DNA from 2 places in the Streptomyces sp. NPDC111507 genome. Region 2 is predicted to be linked to the other one. Evidence: riboswitches for the same ligand, from Rfam matches in the RefSeq annotation. Region 2 holds a riboswitch; the other holds the start of a gene.

Region 1 (5,600 bases), 180 kb from region 2:
GCAGTCCCGCCTCCCAGCCGTGTACGCGCAGCCCCGCCGCGCAGTGGCCGGCCACCCGCGCGTGCGGATGGCGTCGCCGCTGCTCCTCCGTGCTCGCTTCGACGAGGTCGGCGAGGTCGACCGGGCCGAAGGCGTCCGCCTCGACGAGGTCTGCGCGGCCGAGGTCGCGCAGCATGACGAGGACTCCGAGGAGGCGTGCGTGTTCGCGGCTCAGGTCGTGCAGCACTTCGTCGCGGTCGGGTCCGGCGAGCTCCGGATGCTCGGTGAGGATCTCCAGGTTGGTCTGCATGCTCATCAGCGGGGTGCGCAGTTCGTGCGAGGCCGCCGAGGCGAAGGAGCGGGCGGTGGCCAGTGCCTCGGCGGTCCTGAGTGCCTGCTCGTCGTAGCGTGCCAGGACGGTCTGCAGGGTGTGTGCGAGGTCGTCGACCTCGGCGATCCGCGTCGGGCTGTGGTCCAGGCGAGTGGAACTGGAGCGGGGGTCGAGGCCGCTCGCCCGGCGTTGCAGACGGCGCAGCGGCGCGCTCGCCCGGGTGGCGACGGCCCAGGCGAGCAGCCCGGACAGCGGTGCGGCGAGCAGGGCGACGGTCACCGCGCGCCGTCGGACCAGGCGCACCTGGGTGTCGGCGGCGGTGTCCGACGCGAACAGCCACAGGGTGCCGCGCACGCCGGGGCGCGCCCCGGTCACCCGGGTCGACAGGATCCGCCAGCTCCTGCCGTCGGCACGGAGGGTGACCGGCACGGGCGCCCTGGCGGGCAGCGCCACGTCCGCCGCCGGTTGCGGGCCGCCGGTGAAGGTCTCCTCGGGGCCGATCAGCCGTACGCCCACGTCCAGGGCCGAGGTGAACACCCGGCGCTCGCGGGCCTGCTCCACCGCCGCCGACCGGTCGGCGGCGCTCGCGCGCAGCAGCCCCCGGGCATCCTTGGCGACGGCCACCGCGCGCTCACGCAGATGCGTGTCCTGCTGATCGTGCAGATCCGCGGCGACCAGCCGCAGCAGCAGCCAGCCGGTGGCCAGTACCAGTACGGGCACGGTGGCGCCCACGGCCAGGGCGATCCGCGTGGACAGTCTCACGGCCGCTCCTGCGGGTCGTCGTCGCGCAGGACGAAGCCCACGCCTCGTACGGTGTGGATGATCCGGGAGTGCCCCGACGTCTCCAGTTTGCGGCGCAGATAGCTGACGAAGGTGTCCACCGCGTCGGTGCGCACCTCGAAGTCGTAGCCCCATACGCGATCGAGGAGCTGGTCCCGGCTGAGCACGATGCCTGCGTTGCGGGCGAGGAAGTGGAGGAGTTCGAACTCGCGGCGGGTCAGTTCCACCGGCCGCCCGTCGAGGCTCACCCTGCGGGCGGCGGGATCCAGGAGCAGCCCGCCGGCCCGTACGGTGCCGCTGTCCCGCGGCGGCCGGCGCCGCAGCAGTGCCTCCAGCCGCAGGACCAGCTCCTGCAGGGCGAAGGGCTTGACGAGGTAGTCGTCGCCGCCCGCCTGCAGGCCCGCGATCCGGTCGGCGGTCTCGTCGAGTGCGGAGAGCATCAGCACGGGTACGTCGTTGTCCTCGTCCCGCAGCGCCCTGCACACCTCGATGCCGTTGAGGTCGGGCATCGAGATGTCCAGCACGATCACATCCGGCGGCGTCCGCCGGGCCACCGCCAGGGCCGGCCGGCCCCCGTCGGCGAGATCCACGGCGAATCCACCGAGCCTCAGGCCCCGCTCCAGCGAGCGGCGGATCGCCGCGTCGTCGTCCACGACCAGGACACGGCCGCGCTGCCCACTCATCACCACTGTCCCTCCCCGCCACACCCGGCGTCCTGCCGGGGCCCGCCGCCGCCCATCGTGCATCAGCCGCGACGGTCCCGGCCCCGAGGGGTGGACCAAGGGTTCGGTGAGAACCGTCCGGACCGGCCCCGGTCGGCGCGGGCCAGGCGGAGCGTGGCGGTTGCGCGGCGCCTGACCCGACGGTTGCATACGACTGTGTCGTCGATGGCCGACCCCGCACACAGCCAACGACCCGCCGAACCGGGCCTCCGTGCGGCCGGGCCCGCCAGGGCCGGACTTCTACGACGTCCGTGGAGGAGCGATGGGTGTGGACACGAGCGCGCGGGTCGGCCACGGGAAACGGTGGGCGGCCAGGGGCGCGCTGATCGCGGCGGCGCTGGCGGTGCTGCTGCCGCTCGGTTACGGAGGCGTGGACGGCGTACTGCTGCTCCTGGCCGCGCTCCTCGGCGTGGCCGTCACGGCGGCGGCGCTGTGGTGGGCGCTGACCCGGCGCGGCCCGCTCCGCTGGGTGGCGGCCGTGCTGGCGGCCGTCGTGCCCGGCGCCGTGCTCACCCTGTTCGCCGTGGCCGGGCTGCTCTGGGCCGTTCCCGTGTCCCTGGCACTGTGGACCGTGGCGGTCTGGAGCGGCCGGTACGCCCTGCGGAGCGACCGGACGCGCGCCCCGCGCCCGAAGGAACGCAGGGCACCGCCGCCGCGGCGCCCCTTCCTCCTCATGAATCCGCACTCCGGCGGTGGCAAGGTGGCGAAGTTCGGACTGCGGGAGAAGGCGGAGCGGCTCGGCGCACAGGTCGTGCTCCTCGACCCTGACGAGCACCAGGACGTCACCGCGCTGGCCCGGGCCGCCGTCGCGGACGGCGCGGATCTGCTGGGTGTCGCCGGCGGTGACGGTACCCAGGCGCTGGTCGCGGCCGTCGCCGCCGAACACGGTCTGCCGTTCCTGGTGGTCTGCGCCGGCACCCGCAATCACTTCGCGATGGACCTCGGCCTCGACCGCGACGACCCGGCGACCTGCCTGGACGCCCTCACCGACGGCGTCGAACTCCGCGTGGACCTCGGCTTCGCCGGCGGCCACCCGTTCGTCAACAACGCCTCTTTCGGCGCGTACGCGGCGGTCGTGCAGAGTCCCGCGTACCGCGACGACAAGATCGGCACCATCCTGGACCTCCTGCCCGACCTGCTCACCCGTCAGCGCGGGCCGCGACTGACCGCTCGCGCCGCGGACACGACGCTCGACGCCCCGCAGGCCGTACTGGTGAGCAACAACCCCTACCGCACCAACGATCCGGCCGGTCTCGGCCGCCGCGAACGGCTCGACTCCGGGCTGCTCGGTGTCCTCGGCATCACGGTGGACAGCGCGGCCGAGGCCGCCGCGCTCGTACTGGACCCCGCGCCGGACGGACTCGCGGTCCTGACCACCCGTGAGGTGGTCATCGACGCCGACCGCGCGGAGATCGAGGCCGGCATCGACGGCGAGGCCCTGGTCCTGCCCACCCCGGTGCACTGCCGCGTCGAACCCGGCGCCCTGCGCGTCCGCGTCCCCAAGGAACGGCCCGGTGTGCCGGAGGCCCAACCCCCCTTGGACTGGCGCCGGTTGCGCACGCTCGCGGCGACCATGGGGCGCACGGCGGTCGTACGACATCCTGGTCGTGGCCGGAACACGTAGACGAAGGTCACAATTACATATCGGACAGTTCGCGCTCCAATCTTCACACCAGGCACACAAATTGGCTAAGTTGGCGGTAGGCCGCACGACTCCCTCCGGCGAACCTCGCCGGGTCGCGCGACCTCCGCCGAATCCGGTGCCTCCGTGGCAACCGGAACCTGGACCCAACCGACCTTGGGGTGAATCGGCCCAACTGCCCGATCGGGCAAGGGCTGTAGGGCAGCCTTCCTGAATCTTCCGCCCGAACCCGACAGCCGACCCGGTAGGCGGAGTACGGAAGGAGTACGGCTCCCATGGCGCCGGAACGAACCCCGCGCCCTGGAGGCAACAGCCTCCCTGGCATGCCTGACTCCGCACGCGCGGCGGCCGCCCTCAGTAGCGCGGACGGTCCGAGCCGCGAGGAGGTGCAGCAGCGGATCAGCTCCCTCTACGACCAGGCCGAGAACGCCGTCGGGTTCGTCAACGGGACCCGCGCGATGACCACGGGGAGCCGAAGCCGCGTCAACCCGGCAGCGGAAGGCGCGCGCAGGCGCCGCGACCCCGCCCTCGACGACATCACCAGAACCTGGTTCGACGCGGCGCGCGCGCAGCTGGGTCCGTCCGCGCCTGCCAGGCTGCCGGCCGACCGGATGTCGAAGCCCCCCGCCGAGGCGCGGCCCGCGGGCCCGCCGAAGCGGCCGGAGGACGGACTCACCGACCGTGGGCGGGAGTTGACCGCCCGCCCTGTTCTTGAGTTGACGGCGGGCCCCTCCGCCGAGGCGGCCGCCGGGCCCGTGGCCGAGTTGACGGCCAGGGCCGTCGCCGCACTGCCGGCCGCGCCGGAGCCTGCGCCGCAACCCGCGCTGGAGGCCGCCACGGCCCTGCTGCCCGCGCTGCCCGCCGGGCCGGGGCAGTCCTCGTTGAAGACGTCCAAGGAGAAGATCCAGCGCAAGCTGGCGCTGGCCCGTGATCTGGTGTCCCAGCACGCCGCGCGCTGGAACCCCGGGCCCGCGGCGATCGAGTCACGTCCGGCCGAGGCCGTCTGGCCCACCCCGGAGGATCAGGCTCGCCGGCAGGCCGCGGAGGAGTGGCAGCGACAGCAGTCGACCGCACTCGGCCCGGACATGTCCTTCGGCACCGGGATGCCGCTCGGTGCGGGCATGTCCATGGGTGCGGGGATGCCGTTCGGTGCCGACATGTCCCTCGGCACGGGGATGCCGCTGGCCGCGGGCATGCCGCCCGGCGCGGACATGTCCCTCGGCGGAGGCGTACCGCTGGCCACGGACATGACCATGGGTGCGGGGATGCCTCTCGCTGCCGACATGTCCCTCGGCACGGGAATGCCCCTGGCCGCGGGTGTGCCCGTAGGCACCGGTGTCTCCACCGGTTCCGTCAACACGGCCGTCGGCGCCGCGGAGTCGGCGTACGGCGGGAAGGCCGCCAAGGCCCTCGCCTTCACCCGCGAGCAGATCGGCAAGCCGTGCGTCTGGGGCGCGACCGGACCGGACTCGTACGACTCCGCCAGCCTCGTCCAGGCCGCCTGGAGGGCCGCCGGGGTCGCGCTCCCGCGTACCGTGCACGGGCAGGCGACCGCCGGTGCGGCGATTCCCCTGACCGACATCCAGTTCGGCGACCTGATCTTCTTCTACGACAACGTCAGCCACGTCGGCTTCTACACCGGCAACGGCATGATGATCCACGCCCCCAGCCCGGGTGCCTCGATACGCGAAGAGTCCCTCTTCTTCGCCGGACAGAAGGCGATTCACAGCGCGCTGCGCCCGGCGTGACGGACGCAGCGACATCTCCGGCACCTCAAAGCACACATAAGGCACTGGAGCGGTCAAAGTTCCGCAAGAGGGGATGTATGTGATCCACGCGGGCCTCGCCGCCCGACCGGCCACCCGCGCTGACCATACTGGGAGGCCACGCCGCCTCCCACCGCAAAGTGACTCATGCCCAAGCCCTCCACCGCCCGCGCCACCGCCCCGGAAACCGTCTGGCTGGCCGGCGGGCGCCACGTCGGGCCCGCCCCGCAGGAGATCCTCAGGGAGAACCTGCGGAGGCTGAAGGCCGACGAGACGATCCACGACTACCTGGACGCAGAGAACTCCTCGGACTCCGAAGGACATGTCTTCGAGGCGCGCTGGCTGGTCGACGACGCCGTCACGGTGCGCGCACGGCTCAC
Region 2 (5,600 bases):
CACGCCTCCCTCATCGACGGCTGCCGGCTCGCCCGGGGCGCGACCCAGGTCGTGGCGCACGCCGACCCCGACGCCGTGCGCAAGGCGCTGGGCACGCACGAGGGTCCTGCCGTCGCCCTGTCCGACACGGTCTTCTCGGTGGACGGCGACGCGGCCCCGCTGGCCGAACTCGCCACCGCCTGCCGCGAGCACGGCGCGGCGCTGCTCGTCGACGACGCACACGGGCTGGGCGTCCTGGGCGACGGCGGCCGGGGCGCCCCGCAGGCCGCTGGGCTCGCGGGCGCGCCGGACGTGGTCGTGACCGCCACGCTCTCCAAGTCGTTCGGCAGCCAGGGCGGAGCCGTCCTCGGCCCCGCCCCGGTCATCGACCACCTGGTCAACGCGGCGCGCACCTTCATCTTCGACACCGGTCTCGCGCCCGCGGCGGCGGGCGCGGCCCTCGCGGCGCTCAGGCTGCTGCGCCGTGAGCCGGAGCGCGCCGCCCGGGCTCGCGCGGTGGCGACGGCGCTGCACACCCGGCTGACCGCCGAGGGCCTGGAAGCCGTACGACCGGACGCCGCCGTGGTCTCCGTGCGCGCACCGTCCCCCGAACAGGCCGTGCGGTGGGCCGCCGACTGCCGGGAAGCGGGACTCGCCGTCGGCTGCTTCCGCCCCCCGTCCGTGCCGGACGGCATCTCACGGCTGCGGCTGACCGCCCGCGCGGACCTCACCGACGCACAGATCGAGCACGCCGTCGGCGTGATCAGTTCAGTCCGGCGACAAAGCCCTCCCAACTGGCGATAGTGAAGAGCAGGGCGGGGCCCGCCTTGTTCTTGGAATCGCGCACGGCGACCAGTCCGGCCCAGGGTCCTGGGCCGGGTCGGGCCGTCTCGACGCAGTTGTTCATTCCCGTACTGCGGCTGCTGCGCAGCCATCGCACGTCGTGGAGTGAAGTACTGGAAAGTACGTACCGAGGCAGTGCAGTCATGGGGGTGCCTCCTTACGCGCCGTCACCTATCCCGGCGATGTAGTCCAACGAGTCCTCGGGCGAAAGGGCGTGGAACTGAAGGGCGTTGAAGGCCTCGGTGTAGGCCTGAAGGTCTTCTTTCCGTTCGAGATAGAGGCTACTCGTCAAGTGGTCGAGAACAACCACATCCAGATCAGTTGTGTTCGGAAATGAGAAGATAACGAAAGGCCCGGTGACGCCGATATGGGCTCCCGCGGCGAACGGCAGGACCTGAAGCCGCACTTGAGGCAGGGTGGCAGCCTCCCGCAGACGCTCCAGTTGCCGAGCCATCACCTCCGGGCCGCCGACCTCGCGTCTTAACACGGCCTCGTCCAGGACCGCGGTCAGTTCCAGCGGCGGATTCGAACGCAGGACGTCCTGCCGGGCGAGGCGCACCTCGACGAGAGCGTCGAGCTTGCCGTCCTCCAGGCCGCCGACGGCGACCCGGGTCACCTCCCGCGCGTACTCGGACGTCTGGAGCAGTCCGGGTACCACCGAGGTCTCCAGCGTGCGCATGCCGCTGGCCTGGGACTCCAGACTGATGAAGTCGCGGTACGTGGGCGGCAGGACGCCGCGGTAGGCGTGCCACCAGTGATGGCGGCCGTTGCCCTCGGAACCCGCGAGGCCAACCAGGAGCTCCCGTAACTCGTGCCCCGTGACGGCGTAGGCGTCCAACAGGCGCTCCACATCGGCCGGTTTCACTCCACTGATACCGGTCTCGATCCGGCTCACCTTCGACTGGTGCCAGCCGACGAGACGGGCCGCCTCACCACTGGTGAGACCCGCATCGGCGCGCAGCGCGCGCAGTTCGGCACCGAGCTTGCGGCGGCGCACCGCGGGACCGTGCTGCATGGCCGTACTCCTTACTCCTCCCGAGCCGCCCAAATACGCTCCGCCGTCGCAGAGTTCACCGCATCGAGCGACAGATATATGCATATCTCGGTGGATCGCACCCGTGACCGGCCCAGTGATGGCAGTCTGGCGCGAAGCACCAGTCCGGGACCGTACTCGAACCATCCGCTCCGTGTCGGACTCCGGTCCCGTGGGAAAGGGACGACGTCGCCATGGCAGATCACCAGGAAGCATCCGTCACTCTGCCGAGCGATCCCGCCTCGGTCTCCGCGGCCCGGAAATTCGTCGCCGATGTGCTGGCCGAATGGGGCCTGCCGTGCGACGCCGAAGTCGCGGACACCGTACGCCTGATCGTGTCAGAACTAGCCACCAACGCCGTCCAACACACTTTCGGACAGTCGCCCACCTTCACGGTGGACGTCCGGCTCGACCGAGATGAACATCTGCGGATCGGCGTCACCGACAGCCATCCGCGCTTTCCCAAACGTCTGCCCGCCGCCGTCCAGCAGGACAACGGGCGCGGCATGGTGATCATCCGCTGGCTGACCGCCGAATGCGGCGGCAGACTCGTCGTCCGGCCCACCCGCGAGGGCGGCAAGACGGTCGCCATCGAGCTGCCCTGGACGGTGCCGGCCCAGCCGGTGACGGCCGGTGGCCCACAAGAGCCCTGAGGAGCGGCTCAGTTGTCGTGTCCGCCCCGTCCGGCGCCTCGCGGCGGGGCCCGGAAGACCTCGGTCGGCGGCACCGACCGGTCCCCGGCCCGGCGGGCGACGGAGATCGTACGGCGCGGATCTCCCGGTCCCGGCGACCGCGGCCCCACCGGAGCCGCCGCCGTCCCGGCCACCATCTGCGCTACGACCGCGCTGTCCGGCCGGTGCGGCCGGCGGCGGTCGGGACGGACCGCCCGCCGCGGCAGGGGTTCGTCACCGAGGCGCTCGACCCGAAGGCGCCGAGCACCCTCCTCAGCCGACTGCCGCGGTTCGTGCCCGCGGGCGGTCCGGCGATGAGCGCGCTCACGGTTCTCGGTCCGGTGCTTCTTTCGGAGCCGTCGCTCCGCTGACGACGGCACGGTGCACCAGGCCGGGCAGGAGGCCCCACAGCGCCACACAGACGAGCAGGGTGCCCGCGCCCGAGGCGATCCCGGCGGCGCGTCCCAGCGCCACGTCCACGACGAGCAGCACCGATCCCGTCAGCGCCAGCATGAGCACGCCCATCCCGACCGTGGCCAGGACGGAGGAGACCCGCACGATGGTCGGCTTCGCGCCCTGCCGGAACAGCGACCTGTGCAACGCGGCGGGCGCCGTGAAGAGCGCGGCGGCCGCCACGGCCAGCAGGAGGGTGGTGACGTACGTGGCGCGCTGCACCGTGTCGAGGGACGGGAAGCGCGGGGTGAACGCCAGCGTCAGCAGGAACGCGAAGAGGATCTGCACACCGGTCTGCGTGACGCGCAGCTCCTGGAGCAACTCGCCGAAGTTGCGATCGGCGCGCTCCAGGGGCGTCTCGTTCCGTTCCTCGGGGGAAGGTCGCTCAGCCATGGTGAACGAGTAACCGGTTCGTCCGCTTTTCACGCCCGGGGGTGGAACCCCGAGGGGGTGCCGGCCGGCGGCACCCCCTCGGGCAGGTCAGCTGACCCGGCCGTACCAGACGCTCTTCGTCCAGATCTTCTGCAGCTTCACGACCTCCCCTGTCTTCGGGGAGTGCCAGATCTTTCCCTTCCCGGCGTAGATGCCGACGTGGTACACGTTCCGGCCCGAGTGGAAGAACACCAGGTCTCCGGCCTTGCGGTGGGACGCGGAGATGTGGTGTGTCTTGTTGTACTGCGCCGCGGCCGTACGAGGCAGCGTCTTGCCCGCCTTCTTGTACGAGTAGAGCGTGAGCCCGGAGCAGTCGAAGCGGCGTGGCCCGGCGGCGCCGTACTGGTACGGGGAGCCCTTCTTGGAAGCCGCGACCTGAAGTGCCTTCGTCGCCAGCGTGGCCGCTTCGGCGTCGGATGCGACGCCAGGAACCACAAGGCTGCCGCCCACGGCGGCGAGGGTGAGCGCCGAGGCCGTACCGGCCCGGGTCCACAGCGACGGGACACGATTGAGCGCAGTCATGCGCAACCCTTCGTCAGCCGCCTGTGAAGGATGACCTGTCGGATTCGGGCTGGCGAAGTAGCCCGGCCGCTTGCGCGGCTTCACCCCAAGGGCCGCCCGGATCTCTCCGGCGACCCGTCTTGCTGGGTCCTCCACTCCTGCCGATGCACTTCTGTCGACCGGTCATCCGGGCAGCGGCAGGACTCGGCGTCCGCCCGGACCGCCCCGCCGCTGTGGCGGGGGCTTGTCGTCGGAAGGGATCTTCACGCATAGCGGTCAGAAAATCCGAGCGGAACCGGCGATTTGTGGCGTTACTCACCACTCACCCGTTCGGGTGGACGACCCTCTGTTCGGGCGATGTTGGGGGCGCCGACGACGCGCCCACCAGCACCGGAGCGTCTCATTCCGCCTCCGGGCTACGCGCGTTGCGCAACTTTTTCGGTTCCCCGAAGGGGCCTGTGACTACTCCATCAGGGGGTACACCATCTGGTCCGTTTGAACCCCGGGCCGGACGCCTCGCCGACTCGGCGCGCACGGCGACCCGGGTGTGGGTGTGTCAGTTGTCGGCGTCGGGCGGCAGGGTGACGCGGGCCGCCCGCCGCTCACCGTCGAGGACGCGCAGAGCCTGCGCCAGCGTCGGTGCGTGCACCTCGCTCTCGCCGCGCTGGTGCATCAGCGCGAGGGCGTCCCGCAGCTCGGTGGCCTTGGCGACCAGCGCCTGGGCGGCACGCAGCCCGCGGTAGGTGTCTCCGGGCCTGGCCGGGTTGATACGGCCCAGCAGGTCGACCACGTCGAGGTAACGGTCGATCAGCTCGGCCTCGGCGCGCGTCAGCGCGGGCAGCGGGGGCAGTTCGGGCACCATCGGCGGATCACCTCGCGTCGGGTGTGGCGTTCCTCGCACCGGGCGCGGTGCGCGAGGTCTTGCGGCTGGGGATGATCCCGTCCACCAGTCCGTACGCCAACGCGGCCCGAGCGTCCAGGATCTTGTCCCGCTCGATGTCGGCGGCGACCTGTTCAGGACTCTGCCCCGTGTGACGTACGAGCATGTCCTCCAGCAGCCTCCGAGTGCGCATCAACTCCTCGGCCTGGAGGGCCAGATCGCTCGCCTGTCCCTGTACCGGCTCGGGAAGTGACGGCTGGTGGATCAGCACCCGGGCTCCCGGCAGTGCGAACCGCTTGCCCGGCGCACCGCCGGCCAGCAGCACGGCGGCGGCCGAAGCGGCCTGCCCCAGACAGGTGGTCTGCACGTCGCAGCTGACGAACTGCATCGTGTCGTAGATCGCCGTCATCGCGCTGAACGAGCCGCCGGGGGAGTTGATGTACAGCGCGATGTCCTGGTCCGGTGCCAGATATTCGAGGTGCATGAACTGCGCCATCACGTCGTTCGCCGAGGTGTCGTCGATCGGCGTCCCGAGGAACACGATCCGCTCGTCGAGCAGCTTCGAGTACGGATCCAGGGTCCGGTGCCCCATGCTCGTCCGTTCGGTGAACTCGGACAGGACGTGACGGGCGGACGGTTCATTCATGGCACGCGCCTCCTGTGAAGGGTTCTGTAAAAAATGTACAGGACGTACAGAGCGGGGGAAGGGTGCTCGGCTGACAGCGAACGTCCCCGTGCGCCGCCGGTGGAGAGGGTCGCTTGATGGTGCGCACGGATCGTTTTCGGTGGAGCTGAACGAGATCGTCCG

What was found. Region 2 has a riboswitch for cyclic di-AMP ahead of ACZ7M2_RS24355 (C40 family peptidase). Riboswitches for the same ligand answer to the same signal wherever they lie in the genome.
Region 1: linked by a shared signal. The riboswitch ahead of ACZ7M2_RS25235 (C40 family peptidase) and the one ahead of ACZ7M2_RS24355 (C40 family peptidase) in region 2 are both predicted to bind cyclic di-AMP.

The regions. Positions count from the first base shown of each region.
Region 1 covers NZ_JBVKBU010000006.1:214,448-220,047, reverse strand. The annotation lists gene ACZ7M2_RS25250 (sensor histidine kinase) at 1-1,072, opposite strand, end outside; gene ACZ7M2_RS25245 (response regulator transcription factor) at 1,069-1,773, opposite strand; gene ACZ7M2_RS25240 (diacylglycerol/lipid kinase family protein) at 2,075-3,436, shown strand; cyclic di-AMP (ydaO/yuaA leader) riboswitch at 3,552-3,721, shown strand; gene ACZ7M2_RS25235 (C40 family peptidase) at 3,778-5,202, shown strand; gene ACZ7M2_RS25230 (hypothetical protein) at 5,368-5,600, shown strand, end outside.
Region 2 covers NZ_JBVKBU010000006.1:31,744-37,343, forward strand. The annotation lists gene ACZ7M2_RS24330 (8-amino-7-oxononanoate synthase) at 1-783, shown strand, start outside; gene ACZ7M2_RS24335 (DUF397 domain-containing protein) at 743-967, opposite strand; gene ACZ7M2_RS24340 (helix-turn-helix domain-containing protein) at 980-1,837, opposite strand; gene ACZ7M2_RS24345 (ATP-binding protein) at 2,050-2,508, shown strand; gene ACZ7M2_RS24350 (DUF6328 family protein) at 2,851-3,372, opposite strand; gene ACZ7M2_RS24355 (C40 family peptidase) at 3,460-3,933, opposite strand; cyclic di-AMP (ydaO/yuaA leader) riboswitch at 3,937-4,091, opposite strand; gene ACZ7M2_RS24360 (hypothetical protein) at 4,469-4,774, opposite strand; gene ACZ7M2_RS24365 (ATP-dependent Clp protease proteolytic subunit) at 4,782-5,438, opposite strand.